One region of the Pedobacter sp. SG908 genome, then DNA from elsewhere that is predicted to be linked to it. Evidence: riboswitches for the same ligand, from Rfam matches in the RefSeq annotation. Region 1 holds a riboswitch; the other holds the start of a gene.
The links. A riboswitch is a leader RNA that binds a small molecule or an ion and turns the genes downstream of it on or off. The one in region 1 is predicted to bind thiamine pyrophosphate.
Positions count from the first base shown of each region.

Region 1 (8,347 bases):
CATTGGTTTTTAAAACCCTGCAGAGCAATTGTATTAGTTTACTTAACACCAAAAACGATTATGGCCTGCATTTCCATTTCGAAGAATTTCCTTTCTTTGGCATATGGGCCGCCACCGATGCGCCATTTATTTGTTTGGAGCCTTGGTGCGGAGTTGCTGATGGTGTTAACCACGATCAGGAATTAGCACGTAAAGAAGGTATAATAAAACTTGATATAGGCGAAAACTGGTCGCGGTTTTGGGAAGTAGAGTGTTTCTAAAACTGGTATTGATGTAATAAAATAACACAACAGCTTTCATTTCTTAATCTATATTAGGCGAGTTGGTTTTTATTACTTGCTGTAGTGTACAGGATCAAGTTGGCGGCCATTGTTCGTTTTGTACTAACACTTACCTTTATTCACCTTAAAATTCTGTCGCCACGGTGTAGTGAAAATCACTACCTATTAAGGGGTATTTTTACCTTTTAATTTGATGTTAACATGTTGATAACTATATTTATTATGTTAAAATTAAATCAACGGGACGATTTAGATTGAAACGAGCAGCCTTTCAGCAATGAAAGGCTCTTTTTTTTGCAAAAAACACGCCCCCAAAAGAGGACGTGTTTACTCAAACTAAAATTATTTTGGGACGATTGAGAATTAATTCAAACAAATGTTTAATACCCTGATACAAATATGAAAAAGATATGAGAATTATTCCCGTTCAGTTTTATTCATCTGTAAAAGAATAACTTACCCAAAAGCTACTATAAAATGAATAAAACATTTTAGTCTATTTAAAACAGTATTTTCTCAAGTTCGGCACCTGATTTAAACTCATCGCAACAAAGTGGAACCATACAAGCTTATTAATTTAAAGATGTCAAAAACGCCCTTACATTTGTCTCAAGCGCACCCATTTTGTCATTGCTAAGCGCTGTAACTTAGTTGTAAACAAAATAAATAAGATTATGGCTACCATGCACCCTTACTTAAACTTCGACGGCCAGGCCGAAGAAGCTTTTAATTTTTATAAGTCGGTTTTTGGAGGAGAATTTACCTTCTTTGCAAAAATGAGCGATGCACCCGAATCGGACAAATTAACGGAAGCGGAAAAAAACCGCGTAATGCATGTAGCGCTACCCATTAATGAACATACCACTTTAATGGCGTCTGATTGTGTACCTTCTGCGGGGCATGTACTTAAAGAAGGTAATAACATGTATATTAACATCCAGGCGGAGAGCCGCGAAGATGCCGATCGCCTATTTAATGGCCTTTCAGCAGGTGGCACTATCGAAATGCCAATGGAAGATATGTTCTGGGGCGATTACTTCGGTAGCTTTAAAGACAGGTTCGGTATCCAATGGATGGTTAATTTTAGTAATGCTCAATAATTTGATAGCTGCTAAGGCCCATATAGGTGCATCGTCATTGCGAAACCGATTTTTCATCGGCTGAAGCAATCTTTATCGCTAGTTGGAAAGATTGCTTCGTCGTTCCTCCTCACCATGACGCCCCTTCTATTGGAATATGTTATTGATAGCCTCCAATGATAATTGGGGGCTATTTTTTGCAGCTAAATATTAGCTAATGCCTTAACCAGATCCTGAAAGCCAGGCCGCTCTAACGGCGATGCAACTAAACAGGCATCTCTTAAGGCAGCCAAAGCATCCGAACATGTTTCGTTTACCGCTCCGTTTTTTAAAGAAAGTAAATCATCAAGCAGGTAACCATAAGCACTCACTTCTATCCGCTCCAGCGCAAAGGCGAGCCTAACATCAGCCAGATCATAAAAACTTGCGGCACCGAAATCGCCGAACAAGGTACTTCCCTCATCATCAATCAGGATATTATGCGCATATAAATCGCCATGCATAATCCCGGCCTCGTGCAGTTGCGCAGCTAGGGAGGCAATGGTTTTGGCAATGCTCAATATCTGGTTTTCTGACAGCTGCATCCCTTCAGGAAAAACATCCCTGGTGCAGCTTTCTAAACTCGGCGGATTACCCAGGTTATAAAAATGATGCGGAATGAGGTCCATCACCAGCCCTTTTTTATCCTCCGGATGTAGGGCAATCTGTCCGATTAAATTAACCAAACCAGGATGGTAACCCGCTGCAATGTAGGCCGTCATTTCATCTTCCGGCAAACCATCGCTGGTTACATTGCCCTTAAATATTTTAACGGCCACCTCTTGAGTTTCATCACCAATAGTCCTGTTTGCTTTCGAAATAATGCCCGAAGCACCCTCACCCAATAAATGGTTAATCTCTAAATCGTGCCAATTAATCAACGAGAGTGTTTCTACAGCTGGCGTTTTACTAAAGTTGTTCCCCGAAAATGCAATCCACGAAAGTTTAGGCATCGTAGCCATCCATTGCGGCAGCTCATGCAGTTTATTAGCGGCAATGCGCAGCAACGATAAATTTTGGCAATTGCTTAATTCCTCAGGCAATTGCGTTAAACGGTTGCCCGATAACATCAGCTTTTGCATCCGCCTACATAGACCAATTTCTTTTGGTAATTCGGCAATGTTGTTATTTGTTAAAATCAGCCAGCGAAGATTAGGATTCAGCGATTTTGCCGGCACCGATACAATCTGGTTAGATTTAAAACCTGCAATATCCAACAAAGGGCAGTCGCCTAGTACCTCTGGCATCACCTTAAAAAGGTTTTCAGAACAAAAGAAAATCTTCAATTTCTTTAAACGCCCAAAATCTGCCGGAAGGGCGCTTAGCCTGTTAAAAGAAAGGTCCAATACTTCCAGTGTATCAGCCAAATCGAATATTTCCCTTGGGAATTCTGTTAAATTTTCAGAAAGTTTTAACGACACCGCTCCTTTAAGTTTTCCGCTTTGTAATGCTAACAGGTTTTGCATGGATTGTGCTGGTTTTAATTTAAAACGAAGATAAGGCTAAGTTTTGTTTAAAGATCAATTTAAGTCTATTGTATGCTCTACTGCTATCTGGTGTAAGAAATATTCATCATGCGATACCACCAAAAGTGTTCCTTGGTATTCATTAATGGCTGCCGTTAAAATTTCTATATTCTGGATATCGAGGTTATTGGTAGGCTCATCGAGGATCATAAGGTCGGGCGATTGGTTGCTGATGGTTAACGAACAAAGAATCAACCGCATTTTTTCGCCGCCACTTAAGGCTAAGCAGGGTTTATTCCATTCGGTTTTATCAAATAAAAACCGGCTTAAACGGATTTTTACTTCATGCTCCTGTAATGCGCCCAAGTTATATTGTTGCGCCTGTTCGTAAACGGTAAGTTGATTATCAATCAACGAATAATCCTGATCAATATATATGGAGCTAATGCCAGCTTGATTTAAACTTCCCGTCGAGGGTTGCAGCTGATCCAAAATAAGCTTGATCAAGGTGGTTTTGCCTGAGCCGTTTCTACCTCTTATTGCGTAACGTCCGCCACTAAAAATCTGAAAGCTAATTGGTTCTTTCCAAATGAACTGATTGCGGAAAGCAAAGTTGATTTCCTTAGCCGCTACAATACTTTTTCCTTTATGTAAGGTAGGCTGATTGAAACCGATTTTCATTTTATCGGCATCGGGTAATGCGGAACGCAGTTGGCTCATTTCGGTCGAAATATGTTCGAGTTTTTCTGCGTGCACCCCCTTCAGCTTTGCGGTACTTTTTTCTGCATTATTTTTTAACGTATTCATAGAAATGGTCGGTAATCCGGCTTTTTCCTGTTTTTTCTTCCCTCTGGCATCAAGCTTCTGTTGCCGCTCCAGCGATTCTCTTTCTACCTCTTTAGCCTTACGCAGTGCTTTTCCCCTCGCTTTTAAATCATTGTACAAAGCCTCATTTTCAGTTTTCTTTTGTGCCGCATAGAAATCGTAATTTCCGCCGTACAAGGTTATTCCCTGCTTACTTAATTCGTAAACTTTCTCCATTTGGTTTAATAAAGTCCGGTCGTGACTCACTACCACAAAAGTAGCCCTGGCCGACCGGATATAATCATATAACCTGTTTCTACCTTCCAGATCCAAATGATTGGTCGGCTCATCCAGCAAAACAATATCCGGGCGGTGTATGGCAATGCCAGCTAAAAATACGCTGGTTTTTTGCCCGCCACTTAACCTTTCCATTTTCTGGTTTACATCTAAATCTTTCAATCGCCAATGGCTTAAGGCTTCCGCACAACGTTCCTCAATGGTCCAGTCATCATTGAGTATGGCCATGTTTTCGTCGGTTACTTCTCCCTTGAGGATTTCATTCAGTGCTTTTAGTTTATCTTCAATCCTGAGTGCCTGTGCAATTGTCAAATCATTAAACTGGCCAAAAAGCTGAGGTATATAATAGGGTGGCGATTCTGTTTTTGCATGCCCGGCGGTTGGCATAAGTTTGCCTGCTAAAATTTTTAAAAGTGTCGATTTCCCTGCGCCATTATGGCCAATGAGTGCAATTTTTTCGTATTTGTTGATGGTGAGATTTAAATCTGAAAACAGTAAATCTCCATTAGCGTGGATATAGCTAGCTCCTTGTAGATTAAGCATAAATTTCTTTTTATTGGTAAATAATTGCAGGAGCGGAAATGCTCTGCCTGTTATCTATTTTTCTGAAAAGAAATTAATCTTACATCTATCGGGCGATTTTGGTGATGATGCAAAGGTAAGGAATTTTTACGTTTTGCAAAAGGCGGGTGGCTAGTTCACGGTCTTTAGTCGGAGGTTTGGGAGAAAAGTGTCGTCATTGCGAGAAGGCTTTTTCAGCCGACGAAGCAATCTTACAACGATCGCTAGTGGCGTGCGATTTAAGATTATTCATTCTTGCTAGTGTTTTTATTGGTATTCATGACCTCTCTATGTTCGGTTGGCTTCGTGCCTCGCAATCGCAGAGCCTCTGGGTTCTTCACTGCACTCAAAACGATAACAATACAGTTATCGATAAAGTATAGATTTTATCTATATCAATTTTTATTTGCATTAGAAATTTAATCGCATATATTTACAAAAAACTTTAGGGGTGCCTACGTGCTGAGAAATACCCTTTGAACCTGATGCAGTTAGTACTGCCGAAGGGAAAAGTGAAAGCAATTTAACATTGCTGTCTTTTCGATCTCCATTTTGGGGCAATCTCTATAGTTTTTCCAATTTTTTAAAATATGGAAGTAACTATAAACAATCAAAACCATCTGCTCAACGAGGCCTGTTCCATCGAACAGATGCTTGCTGCTGTCATTTCAACGGAAACAAATGGCCTTGCCATTGCCGTAAACCAAACCATTATTCCCAAATCAGACTGGGCAACCCATGTATTAAATCCAGCCGATCAGGTTATACTTATAAAAGCCACTCAAGGCGGATAAAAACAGCTACTCATATGAAACAAGAAAAAACACCGAACCAAGAAGTAATCAGCCGTAGCCCTTTCCCGGCCTCACGCAAAATCTTTGTACCTGGAAAAATCCACGATATCCAGGTGGCCATGCGCGAAATCAGTTTAACGGAAACCAAAATCCACAATGGCTTTGGCTTAACCGAGCCTAATCCGCCTGTAACGGTTTACGATACCAGCGGACCATATACCGACCCCAATGCTGTTATTGATGTAAAAAAAGGCTTACCACGCCTAAGGGAACAATGGATAAAAGACCGACTTGACGTAGAAGAGCTCCCTCAATTATCTTCTGCTTATGGGCAACAGCGCCTGGCCGATGAGAAGCTTGATGCTTTACGCTTTAATTTCATCAACAAACCCTACAAAGCGCAAGCCGGTGCCAATGTATCTCAAATGCATTATGCAAAAAAAGGCATCATTACAGCCGAAATGGAATACATCGCCATTAGGGAAAACCAACAGATCGAACTACTCAACGCACAATTGGGCGAGCAGCACGATGTAATGAACCACCAGCACCAAGGCAATAGCTTTGGCGCAAATACCCCTAAGGGCTACATTACACCCGAATTTGTAAGGGCAGAGGTAGCGGCTGGTAGGGCGGTAATCCCCTGCAACATCAATCATCCCGAGCTCGAGCCTATGATTATTGGCCGAAACTTTCTGGTCAAAATTAACGCCAATATCGGTAACTCGGCCGTTACTTCTACCATCGAAGAAGAAGTAGAAAAAGCCGTTTGGGCCTGCCGTTGGGGAGCCGATACCATTATGGATTTATCAACAGGGAAAAATATCCACGAAACCCGCGAATGGATTATCCGCAATTCGCCTGTGCCCATCGGTACCGTTCCGATTTATCAGGCCCTTGAAAAAGTAAACGGAAAAGCCGAAGACCTCACCTGGGAAATTTTCCGCGATACTTTAATTGAGCAGGCCGAACAAGGTGTAGATTATTTTACCATCCATGCTGGTGTCTTACTTCGTTATGTACCATTAACAGCGAAAAGAATCACCGGCATTGTTTCGCGTGGCGGATCTATTATGGCCAAATGGTGCCTGGCCCATCACAAAGAAAACTTCCTGTATACCCATTTCGAAGAAATCTGCGAAATTATGAAAGCCTACGATGTAGCCTTTTCGTTAGGAGATGGTTTAAGACCCGGCTGTATTGCCGACGCCAACGATGCCGCACAGTTTTCTGAATTGGAAACGCTGGGCGAACTGACCAAAATAGCATGGAAACACGATGTACAAACCATTATAGAGGGACCAGGGCACGTACCTATGCACCTGATTAAAGCCAATATGGAAAAACAGCTCGATCATTGCGGCGAAGCTCCTTTTTATACTTTAGGGCCTTTAACTACCGATATTGCGCCGGGTTACGACCACATTACCTCGGCCATCGGTGCGGCCATGATCGGTTGGTTTGGCACAGCGATGCTCTGTTATGTAACCCCGAAAGAACATTTAGGCTTACCAAACAAAAAAGATGTAAAAGACGGGGTGATCACCTATAAAATTGCTGCGCATGCAGCCGATTTAGCTAAAGGTCACCCCGGCGCACAATACCGCGATAATGCTTTAAGTAAGGCACGGTTCGAGTTTAGATGGGAAGATCAGTTTAATTTATCGCTCGATCCCGATACGGCAAAAGAATTCCATGATGAAACCCTGCCAGCCGAAGGCGCCAAGATTGCGCATTTCTGTTCGATGTGCGGCCCCAATTTCTGCTCGATGAAAATTACGCAGGATGTGAGGGAGTATGCGGCAAAACAAGGTGTGGAAGCAGAAGAGGCTTTGGCGCAGGGCATGCAGGAAAAATCGAAAGAATTTACCCAAAAAGGAAGCGAAATTTATTCTTAAGCCATTATGGAACTGATTGTAATCGCCAAGCCAACCCTTTTTAAGGAAGAATGCCATCTTGTAAATCAGCTTTTCGAAGCCGGCTTACAGGTTTTTCATTTGCGTAAGGATAATGCCGATGAAACCGGGTACCGAAAAATTGTAGAAGGGATCTCACCCGAATACCATCCACGCATTGCCCTGCACCATTTCCATGCCTTGGCCAACGATTATAATATTAAAAGAATCCACCATACCGAAAGCTTCAGAAAAAATTTAACGACCAATATATTGCCCAAAAACCATATACTAAGCACTTCCATCCATCAATTATCAGCAATTGATGATATTGCCCCGTATCACTACAGTTTTTTTGGTCCCGTATTTAACAGCCTCTCCAAACCCGGTTACATGGGGGTTATTCCTCCAGATTTTCATTTAAATAAGCCTAACAGCAATACAAAATTAATCGCTTTGGGCGGCATTGGCCTCAACCAGATCGATCAGGTAAAAAAAATGAACTTCGATGGCGTTGCGCTATTGGGTTGTGTCTGGAACGATCCTTCCCAGGCCCTAACTACTTTTAAAAAAGCCCAGGCCAAATGCCTTGCTTATACTCAACATTTAACAATACAACCATGATCCAGCCCTTACAATATATTTCGCAAGCCCCTAAAACAGGCACGCATATCGATGCCATTGAGCAGGTGCTCCAAGCTGGCGGAAAATGGATCCAGCTGCGCATTAAAAACCAGGCCGAAGCCGAAATCCTGCCTTTTGCAAAAGCCGCGCAGGCTTTATGCGAAACTTACGGTGCCAAATTAATCATAAACGATTATCCGCAGCTGGCGAAAGCCGTAAATAGTTACGGTGTGCATTTGGGTCTGCAGGATATGCCCATTCTTGAAGCCAGAAAAATTATTGGCAAACACCAGATTATCGGCGGTACAGCCAATACTTTCGAACATATCCAGCAAAGGGTAGCCGAAGGGGCAGATTATATCGGTTTGGGTCCGTTTAGGTTTACGCGTACAAAAGAAAATCTGAGCCCTATTGTAGGTTTGGAAGGTTACCAGAAGTTAATGGAAAAAGTGCGACAGGCTGGCATTAGCACCCCTATTATTGCCATAGGTGGTATTGAAACAGCAG
Region 1 is NZ_JAAOYY010000002.1:219,348-227,694, forward strand. It holds gene FHT21_RS15930 (aldose 1-epimerase family protein) at 1-260, shown strand, start outside; gene FHT21_RS15935 (VOC family protein) at 956-1,381, shown strand; gene FHT21_RS15940 (leucine-rich repeat-containing protein kinase family protein) at 1,564-2,865, opposite strand; gene abc-f (ribosomal protection-like ABC-F family protein) at 2,920-4,509, opposite strand; TPP riboswitch at 4,965-5,053, shown strand; gene thiS (sulfur carrier protein ThiS) at 5,118-5,321, shown strand; gene thiC (phosphomethylpyrimidine synthase ThiC) at 5,336-7,219, shown strand; gene FHT21_RS15960 (thiamine phosphate synthase) at 7,226-7,840, shown strand; gene FHT21_RS15965 (thiamine phosphate synthase) at 7,837-8,347, shown strand, end outside.

Region 2 (8,347 bases), 810 kb from region 1:
GGTATCAACTTAAAAGATTTAAAGGTTGATATGAAACAAATGATTGCCCGTAAAGACGATGTTGTTGCTCAAAACACTGCCGGTATCACTTATTTGTTCAAGAAAAATAAAATCGATTCTTTCGAAGGTGTTGGTTCTTTTGTTGATAAAAACACCATTCTGGTAACTAAAGCCGATGGCTCTACAGAGACGTTGTCAGCTAAAAATGTAATCATTGCTACAGGTTCTAAACCAACAGCTTTACCATTTTTACCAATCGATAAAAAACGCATTATCACCTCAACTGAGGCTTTAAATATTAAAGAAGTACCAAAAACGATGGTCGTAATCGGCGGTGGTGTAATTGGTTTAGAGTTAGGTTCGGTATATGCCCGTTTGGGTACAAAAGTTTCTGTTGTTGAGTTTTTACCATCTATCATCAGTACTATGGATGCTGGTTTGGGTAAAGAACTGCAGCGTGTGTTAAAGAAAACTTTGGGCATGGAGTTTTACATGGGCCACAAAGTTACCGGTGCTACCACTAAAGGTAAAACCGTAACTGTTACGGCCGAAACACCTAAAGGCGAATCCATTTCTTTAGAAGCCGATTATTGTATCGTTGCTGTTGGCCGTACGGCTTATAGCGAAGGTTTAGGTTTAGATAAAATCGGTATCACTGTTGAAGAAAGAGGTAAAAAAATTCCGGTTAATGAGCATTTAGAAACTTCTGTTAAAGGTGTTTACGCTATTGGTGATGTAATTACCGGTGCGATGTTGGCACACAAAGCGGAAGATGAAGGTACATATGTTGCTGAAACAATTGCAGGTCAGAAACCACATATCAATTATAACTTAATTCCTGGAGTGGTTTATACTTGGCCAGAGGTTGCCTCTGTAGGCTTAACCGAAGAGCAGTTAAAAGAAAAAGGTGTTAAATATAAAGCAGGTTCATTCCCTTTCAAAGCCAGTGGGCGCGCGAAAGCGAGTATGGATACCGATGGTTTCATTAAAGTTTTGGCCGATGCCGCAACAGATGAAGTTTTAGGTGTACACATGATTGGCCCACGTGCTGCAGATATGATTGCCGAGGCGGTTATTGCAATGGAATTCCGTGCCTCAGCTGAGGATATTGCACGTACCTGCCATGCGCATCCAACCTATACCGAAGCCTTAAAAGAAGCTGCACTTGCTGCAACTGATAACAGAGCAATACACATTTAATTCTTCGGTTGGTGAATGCACCAGTCAATAGAAAATATTTTGAAGCCGGTAAGCAATTAGCGGCTTTTTTGTTGTTAACCCTATCTGGTTTTAAAAAACGGATGGGGCTTTAATTTGATTTGTTTTTTTGTTCGCTTTTTGTGAAGCTAATTATTGACATGAAGTCCTGCTTCGTGTAAAATTTGTATACAAAATCAGTCTTACTTGTAGTCTATCAGCTTACACATTTATTTTCGTGTAAAATTAACTATCTGGGTGTTTTGTAATTATTATGTTACCCTATATTTGACACAGTCGTCCCACTTATATTATTGTTAAAGCAAACCATATCAGTATGATGGGAAACTTCTGTTGAACCAATTCAAAAAAAAACAAAAAGTAATTGGTAATATCTTCTTTAATGCTAAAGCTGGTCTTTGACATTAAATCTCTCACATTTACGGTTAAACGATGCAACCTAAACAGGATTGTAAGATCCATTATGTGGTTCAAAAAAAGCCAGAAGTAATTGGCAATAACCGAGTGCGCTTAAAATAACCCCAAATTATATTAATTATCAACTTTTACTAACTAATTATTCTACAAACATGAAAAAAGTATCAATTAAGAATTTGTTTTATTTCGTTGCCACCATGGGTGCCGCATTTGTAATGACCACTACAGGATGTAAAAAAAATGAAAAATCAATGGCCGATTCCGAGATCAATACTGCAGCGCTGGGCGATGTATCTTTGGATAAGGTAATTAAAGACCTGAAAACAATCAGGGCGATAGGTTTTGATCCCATCAGTGCTAAAATAGTGGCCGATGGGTACATTGTTGAAGGTGATGTACACCTAAGCAGAAAAAGCCTGGATGGTTTTGGTACACAGCCAGCACGCCAGGAGCAGTACTCCACCCAGTATAAAATTGCTACATCGGGTGTAAGAACAATTAATCTGGCGCTTACCAATTCGGGCAGTGCCGGCAATTTGAACACTGCTTTTGATAATACAGTGAAAGACCTAAACAACCTAAAACTACCTTCATTAAAATTTGTAAGGGTTACCGATGTCACTAAAGCCGATATCACTGTTGCTTTTAAAGATCTGGGCGGAGCCGATGCAAGCGGTAATGTAACCTTAGGGCAGGATGGATCGTTTGTAAATCCTGATGGAAACCCGGGTAGCGATATTTCTTTAAACAGTAACCCTGATGCAGGTATTGCATCAGCCAGTGTATCATTTCTTCAAAGCGTATTAGACCATGAATTTGGTCACGCAATTGGTTTGAGACATACTGATTACCGCGATAGATTATACGGCCAGTTGAAATCATCAAATGGTTCTAATCCAAGCGCAGCTACTCAAGATGCTACACTTACCAGTTTGACAAAACAATTAGTTGATGATCAATATGGTGCCGGTACCTGGAACAGGCAATCGGCTAGTTCGAAAGCTTCATTAAAAGCGCAGGTTTTTGCTGCATATTTTGATGAAGGTGATGGTTCAAGCTCAGATTACTCGTTGGCTACACATATTTATGGTACCCCACTTACGCCTACCTATACTAACAATACCTGGACTACCGCAACAGATCCGCTTTCTATTATGATTTCATTTGCCAACAGCAGCAACCTTACTTATAGTGCGTATGATAATATCGCCTTATTGGGTTTATATGGCAGTGCCAATCAGCAAGCATTGATCAAAAGTTACCTTACTTCAACAGGAACTGTAACATCGGCAGCTAATGCTAAAGGAATAACTACTGTAGCCCAGGTGGTAACAGCAGTTAAAGCAGCAATTTAAAGCAATTATTTTGCTTAACTAAAGGGGGTTACGGCCTATAAACCTAAATGGGTTTGTAGGCCGTTTTTTATAGAAAAACAAGTAAGCCTTGGTTTAAAACCTTTTAATATGCTTTATCTCTCGTGCTTTTAGGGGTATTCTATTTATTTGGACATGTCCCAAGCTGCGCAAGGGTCGGGCTATCCGTTTCAATCTTTTGTTATACTTTCGGCTGCGCTTAAGCCAACAACAAAAGGATTTACACTGCTATCCCTAATGCAAAAACCTAGTGCAGATAGAAATTGTTGGCTCTTTAATAATGACATTTCTTTTCTTGAACCCTTCAATTGAGTGAGGATCTGCATTGTTTGATCACAGGACTTTATTTATTTCCTTTATATTTTCTTAATAAAATGATAACAATTAGCGCCTAAAAAACAGCATTTTAGCAATTTATTTTTGCGGTTCAGATATTAAAACCATGAACTGTAAAAAACTATTTGGTGCAATTCTTATTGCGTCGTTGGCAATTGCTGCCTGCAAAAAAGATTCAACTGATGATCCGATTGTAGATCCTCCAATTGAAGCTATCGTTCCTGAAAAAATCGACAGTTTTAAAGAAACTACCTCTATTGATTTAGGTGGAGAATTCGCTTCAGAGATTTCTGCATACGATCCCTTAACGAAAAGATTATTTGTAGTGAGTAATGATGGGGGAACCAAAGTTGATGTAGTAGATATGAGCAAGTATCCAACTGTTACAAAATTGCAAACCTTAACCTTTGCAGTCAACGCTGGTATTAATAGCGTAGCAGTTAGTAACGGTTTATTGGCAATTGCTTTAGATGGAGCTGATAAGCAAGGCAATGGTGATGTTTTCGTGCTTAAAACGTCAGATTTATCAGAAGTTAAAAAAATTACAGTAGGTGCCATGCCAGATATGGTAACTTTTAGTCCAGATGGCAACTACATTTTATCTGCCAACGAAGGTGAACCGAACCTGGCTTATACGGTTGATCCTAAAGGCACTATTTCTATTATTAATATCAAAGATAATTATTCGGTAAAAACGCTTGATTTCTCGGCCTTTGAACCACAAAAAGCTACATTACTGGCTGGTGGTTTCAGGATTTATGGTTATAATGCGAGTTTTGCCCAGGATATTGAGCCAGAATACATTGCGGTAAGCAGCGATTCTAAGAAAGCTTATGTTACCTTACAGGAAAACAACGGCGTTGCTGAAGTTGATATCTTAGCAGGAACCATTACGAAGATTATTCCATTAGGCACAAGAGATATTAGCCTGGCTGAAAATGCTTTCGATGTTAGTGATAAAGATGGTAAAAAAGTTTTGGGTACATGGCCAATAAAAGCTTATTACCTGCCAGATGCAATCTCTTATTTTACTACTAATGGTACGGCCTATCTGGCGCTGGCAAATGAAGGCGATACCCGCCAGGACTATACACCAAAAGAAGCGAAAGAAGAAGTACGCGTAAAAGATCTGATGTTAGATCCGGCTAAGTTTCCTAATGCTGCAACCCTGCAGTTAGATGCGAATTTGGGAAGGCTTACTGTAACCAATACAGCTGGTTTTACTATGGTTGGTACAAACAAAGTGTATCAGGAATTATTTTCAACCGGAGGAAGATCTGTGAGTATTCTTAATGCAAATACGGGAGCTTTGGTAACCAACATCGGTAAAGACCTTGAGCAACACGTAATTGATGCCGGTAAATACGATGATGATCGCTCAGATAATAAAGGCGTAGAAGTAGAAAGTGTAACTGTTGCACAAGTAAACGGACAAACCCTGGCTTTTATTGGTCTGGAACGTGCAGATGCAATCGCCATTTATGATGTGACCAATCCAGCGGCACCAAAATTTGTTCAGTTATGCTCTACAGGCGATGCGCCTGAGGGTTTAATGTTTGTTAAACCAAAAGATAGTCCGAATGGCAGAAGTTTATTAATTGTTTCAAATGAAGGAGATGGTACCGTTCGGTTCTATCAGCCCGATAAAATATAAACGCTATCCCTTATTAATTATTATGTTTTAGCCCCGATGTAAAATCGGGGTTTTTGTTTTTTAGAGTTGTCAATTTTAATAGGCCTTTCGCTGTTAAGGTGCCAACTTTTCGCTTATAATTCATTTCTATAAACGAAGAATAAAAACTAAGCACTATATTGCAAACAAAATAAAACTTTAGGGGTGCCTTCAAATAAGTTGGCTGAGAATATACCCATTTTATAGGTGAAAGATAAAAGGTAAAAGGCGGAAGGTTAAAAACCCTATGCACTATGCCTCAAATCCCATACCCTATAAATGAACCTGATCCGGATCATGCCGGCGTAGGAAATTAGTTTGTCTGCAAAAAATGCGTAAAAATGCATGCTGCATTTGAAGACTCCTGAAGTTGTACAACAAAATGAAGTCTTTAGCAATGAATTATATTAATGTATTAACAATAGCCGGCTCGGATAGTGGCGGTGGTGCAGGCATTCAGGCCGATTTAAAAACCTTTTCTGCCTTGGGCTGTTTTGGTACATCGGTAATTACAGCGGTAACGGCGCAGAATACAATGGGAGTGCGCTCAGTGCACGGCATCCCAGCCGAAATAATTAAAGATCAGTTACAAGCGGTATTGGATGATATAGCGCCAGTAGCCATTAAAATCGGAATGATTAACCTGGCAGAAGTGGTTGGTATAATTGAAACAGAACTTAAGAATTACCTGCCGAAAGTACCTGTTATTTTAGATCCCGTTATGATAGCTACCAGTGGTCATAAATTGATAGCACCTGATACTGTTGAGCAATTAATTAACAAATTGTTTCCATTAGTAAGCTTGGTTACTCCGAATATTGATGAAGCGGTTATCCTTGCCGAACAACCCATTCATAACCTCGATGATATGATTGGTGCGGGTAAGAAAATTATTGAAAAAGGGGCAAAAGCTGTTCTGGTTAAAGGAGGGCATTTAATAGGTCCGGTAATTTATGATGTTTTAATTTGCGGAAGCGATGCTCCCGTTATACTCGAAAGTACTTTTATTGCTTCTAAAAATCTACATGGAACGGGCTGTACACTTTCATCAGCTATAGCCGCAGAAATGGCTAAAGGCAAAACGTTGCTGGCTGCAATTAAAAATGCAAAAAACTACATTAGTCAGGCCTTGCAAGCAGGTAGTGAAGTAAAAACAGGTGAAGGTAATGGACCGCTAAACCACTTTTTTGAACCTTTAAAATTAATTATTCAATGAAGTGGAGCGACGATGCCTGGGAAAGGGTTAAACCCATCTATAACAAAATTTTAACCATGCCTTTTAACCTGGAGCTAAGTGATGGTACTTTGCCAAAGGAAAAATTTATTTTCTACCTGGCACAGGATGCCTATTACTTATTGGAATTTGGAAGAACCTTAAGCACCATTAGTGGCCGTATGCAAGATGCAGATTTGGTGATGGCTTTTGCCGGATTTTCTACAGGTGCCATTTTTGCCGAGCGTAGTCTGCACGAAAGTTATTTTGTAGAATTTGGTTTAGCAAACGAAGTGCAACCTACTCCATCTACACTTTTGTATACCAATTATATTCTTAGCCAGGCTGCGTACGCCAATGTAGAAATAGCAGTAGCAGCCGTTTTGCCATGCTTTTGGATCTATAAGGCAGTTGGCGACCATATTTTTGCACAACAGACCGACAATCAAAATCCCTATAAAAGATGGATCGATATGTATGCAGGCGTTGAATTTGCTACAGCAGTAGAAAAAGCGATTGATATCGCCGATCAACTGGCCGCGCAGGCTAATGCAGCAACTCAACAAAAAATGCTGGCTGTTTTTGAAATGGCAACCCGTTTAGAATGGATGTTTTGGGACAGTGCTTATGAACTCGAAAAATGGAAAATCTAAGATTTTAGCCCCATGAGGTATAAATACTTTAATAAAATGTTAAAAATTTGTGGGTATTTCCAATAGATTTAAAGAACTTTGCAGTTCATTGTATAATTTAAAACATCACTTTGGAAGAAAGCACGCAAGAACAGGAAATTTTAAGTAAACAAGAAGATAAACCTGTATTAGCGCAAAGCTCTCCGAAACAAGTACGATTTGCCATATCTGCCTTTTACTTTATGCAAGGGGTGTGTTTTGCAAGTTGGGCCAGTAGGATTCCGACTTTTAAAGCGTCAATGGGCCTAAACGATGCCGAACTAGGCTCTATTCTTTTTGCGCTACCTGCAGGACAGATTATTACGATGTTTTTTTCTGCAAAACTGACCACTCATTTTGGGAGCAAAAAAATGCTTCGGGCAACTGCACCGCTTTATGCTATTGCATTAACTTTTTTGGCCCTGGCTACCACTGGTTGGCAGTTGGCAGCCTTTTTGGTGCTGTTTGGTATAACGGGTAATCTTTGCAATATTGCTTTAAATACCCAGGGGGTTGCAGGCGAAAATTATTATGGCAAACCCATTATGAGTTCTTTCCACGGGGCCTGGAGTATTGGTAATTTAACCGGGGCTTTAATTGCTTTAGGTTTGGTGAATTTAAAATTGGGGATGTACACCCACTTCTGGATCATTGCCTTAATATCGCTAACAAATGTAGTGCTTAGCTCGAAAAAATTGTTAGACCATAATAATAGGCCCGATGTTTCTGTTGAGAAAACAAAATTTTTTACTATGCCACAGGGCATTTTGGTTTTGTTGGGTATTATTGCTTTTTGCAGTATGGCTACAGAAGGAACGATGTTCGATTGGAGTGCTATTTATTTCGAAGATGTGGTGAAATTACCACATAATAAGGCGATTATTGGTTATGCATCGTTCATGTTTATGATGGCGAGTGGCAGGTTTTTAGGGGTGTTTTTAATCGGTAAATTCGGACGGAAAAATCTTTTGCAAATTAGTGGTGCCATTATATCGATAGGTATGGCGCTTGCCGTAATATTCCCGGAAATTGTTGTCGCCATTTTTGGCTTTATGCTTATTGGTTTCGGCGTTTCGAGTATTGTGCCAATGGTATATAGCATCGCTGGTAACAATAAAAAAGTGCCGGCTGGTAAAGCTATAACCATGGTTTCGAGTATTGGTTATTTCGCATTTCTGTTTGGCCCGCCGTTAATCGGTTATGTTTCGCAACTATCTAGCCTGCGTTATTCTTTCGGTATCATTTCCGTTTTTGGTTTGCTGATTACTTTTTTGGTCACGAAAATTAAGACTATAAATTAGGATTTCATTTCTTGAAAAAATATATGGATTATTTGGAGCGCCGTACCTGTACATAAAAGAGGGTTCCTTCCCGTTTTTCGCTTGTGTGCTTCCTCGTTCCTCGTTGCTGCAGGATACCGCTTCAACCGGGGCTAAAGTGACACGGC
Region 2 is NZ_JAAOYY010000002.1:1,034,266-1,042,612, forward strand. It holds gene lpdA (dihydrolipoyl dehydrogenase) at 1-1,200, shown strand, start outside; gene FHT21_RS19520 (M57 family metalloprotease) at 1,788-2,990, shown strand; gene FHT21_RS19525 (choice-of-anchor I family protein) at 3,451-4,998, shown strand; TPP riboswitch at 5,168-5,346, shown strand; gene thiD (bifunctional hydroxymethylpyrimidine kinase/phosphomethylpyrimidine kinase) at 5,414-6,232, shown strand; gene FHT21_RS19535 (TenA family protein) at 6,229-6,882, shown strand; gene FHT21_RS19540 (MFS transporter) at 6,993-8,201, shown strand.
Region 2: another riboswitch for thiamine pyrophosphate. It lies ahead of thiD (bifunctional hydroxymethylpyrimidine kinase/phosphomethylpyrimidine kinase); the one in region 1 lies ahead of thiS (sulfur carrier protein ThiS).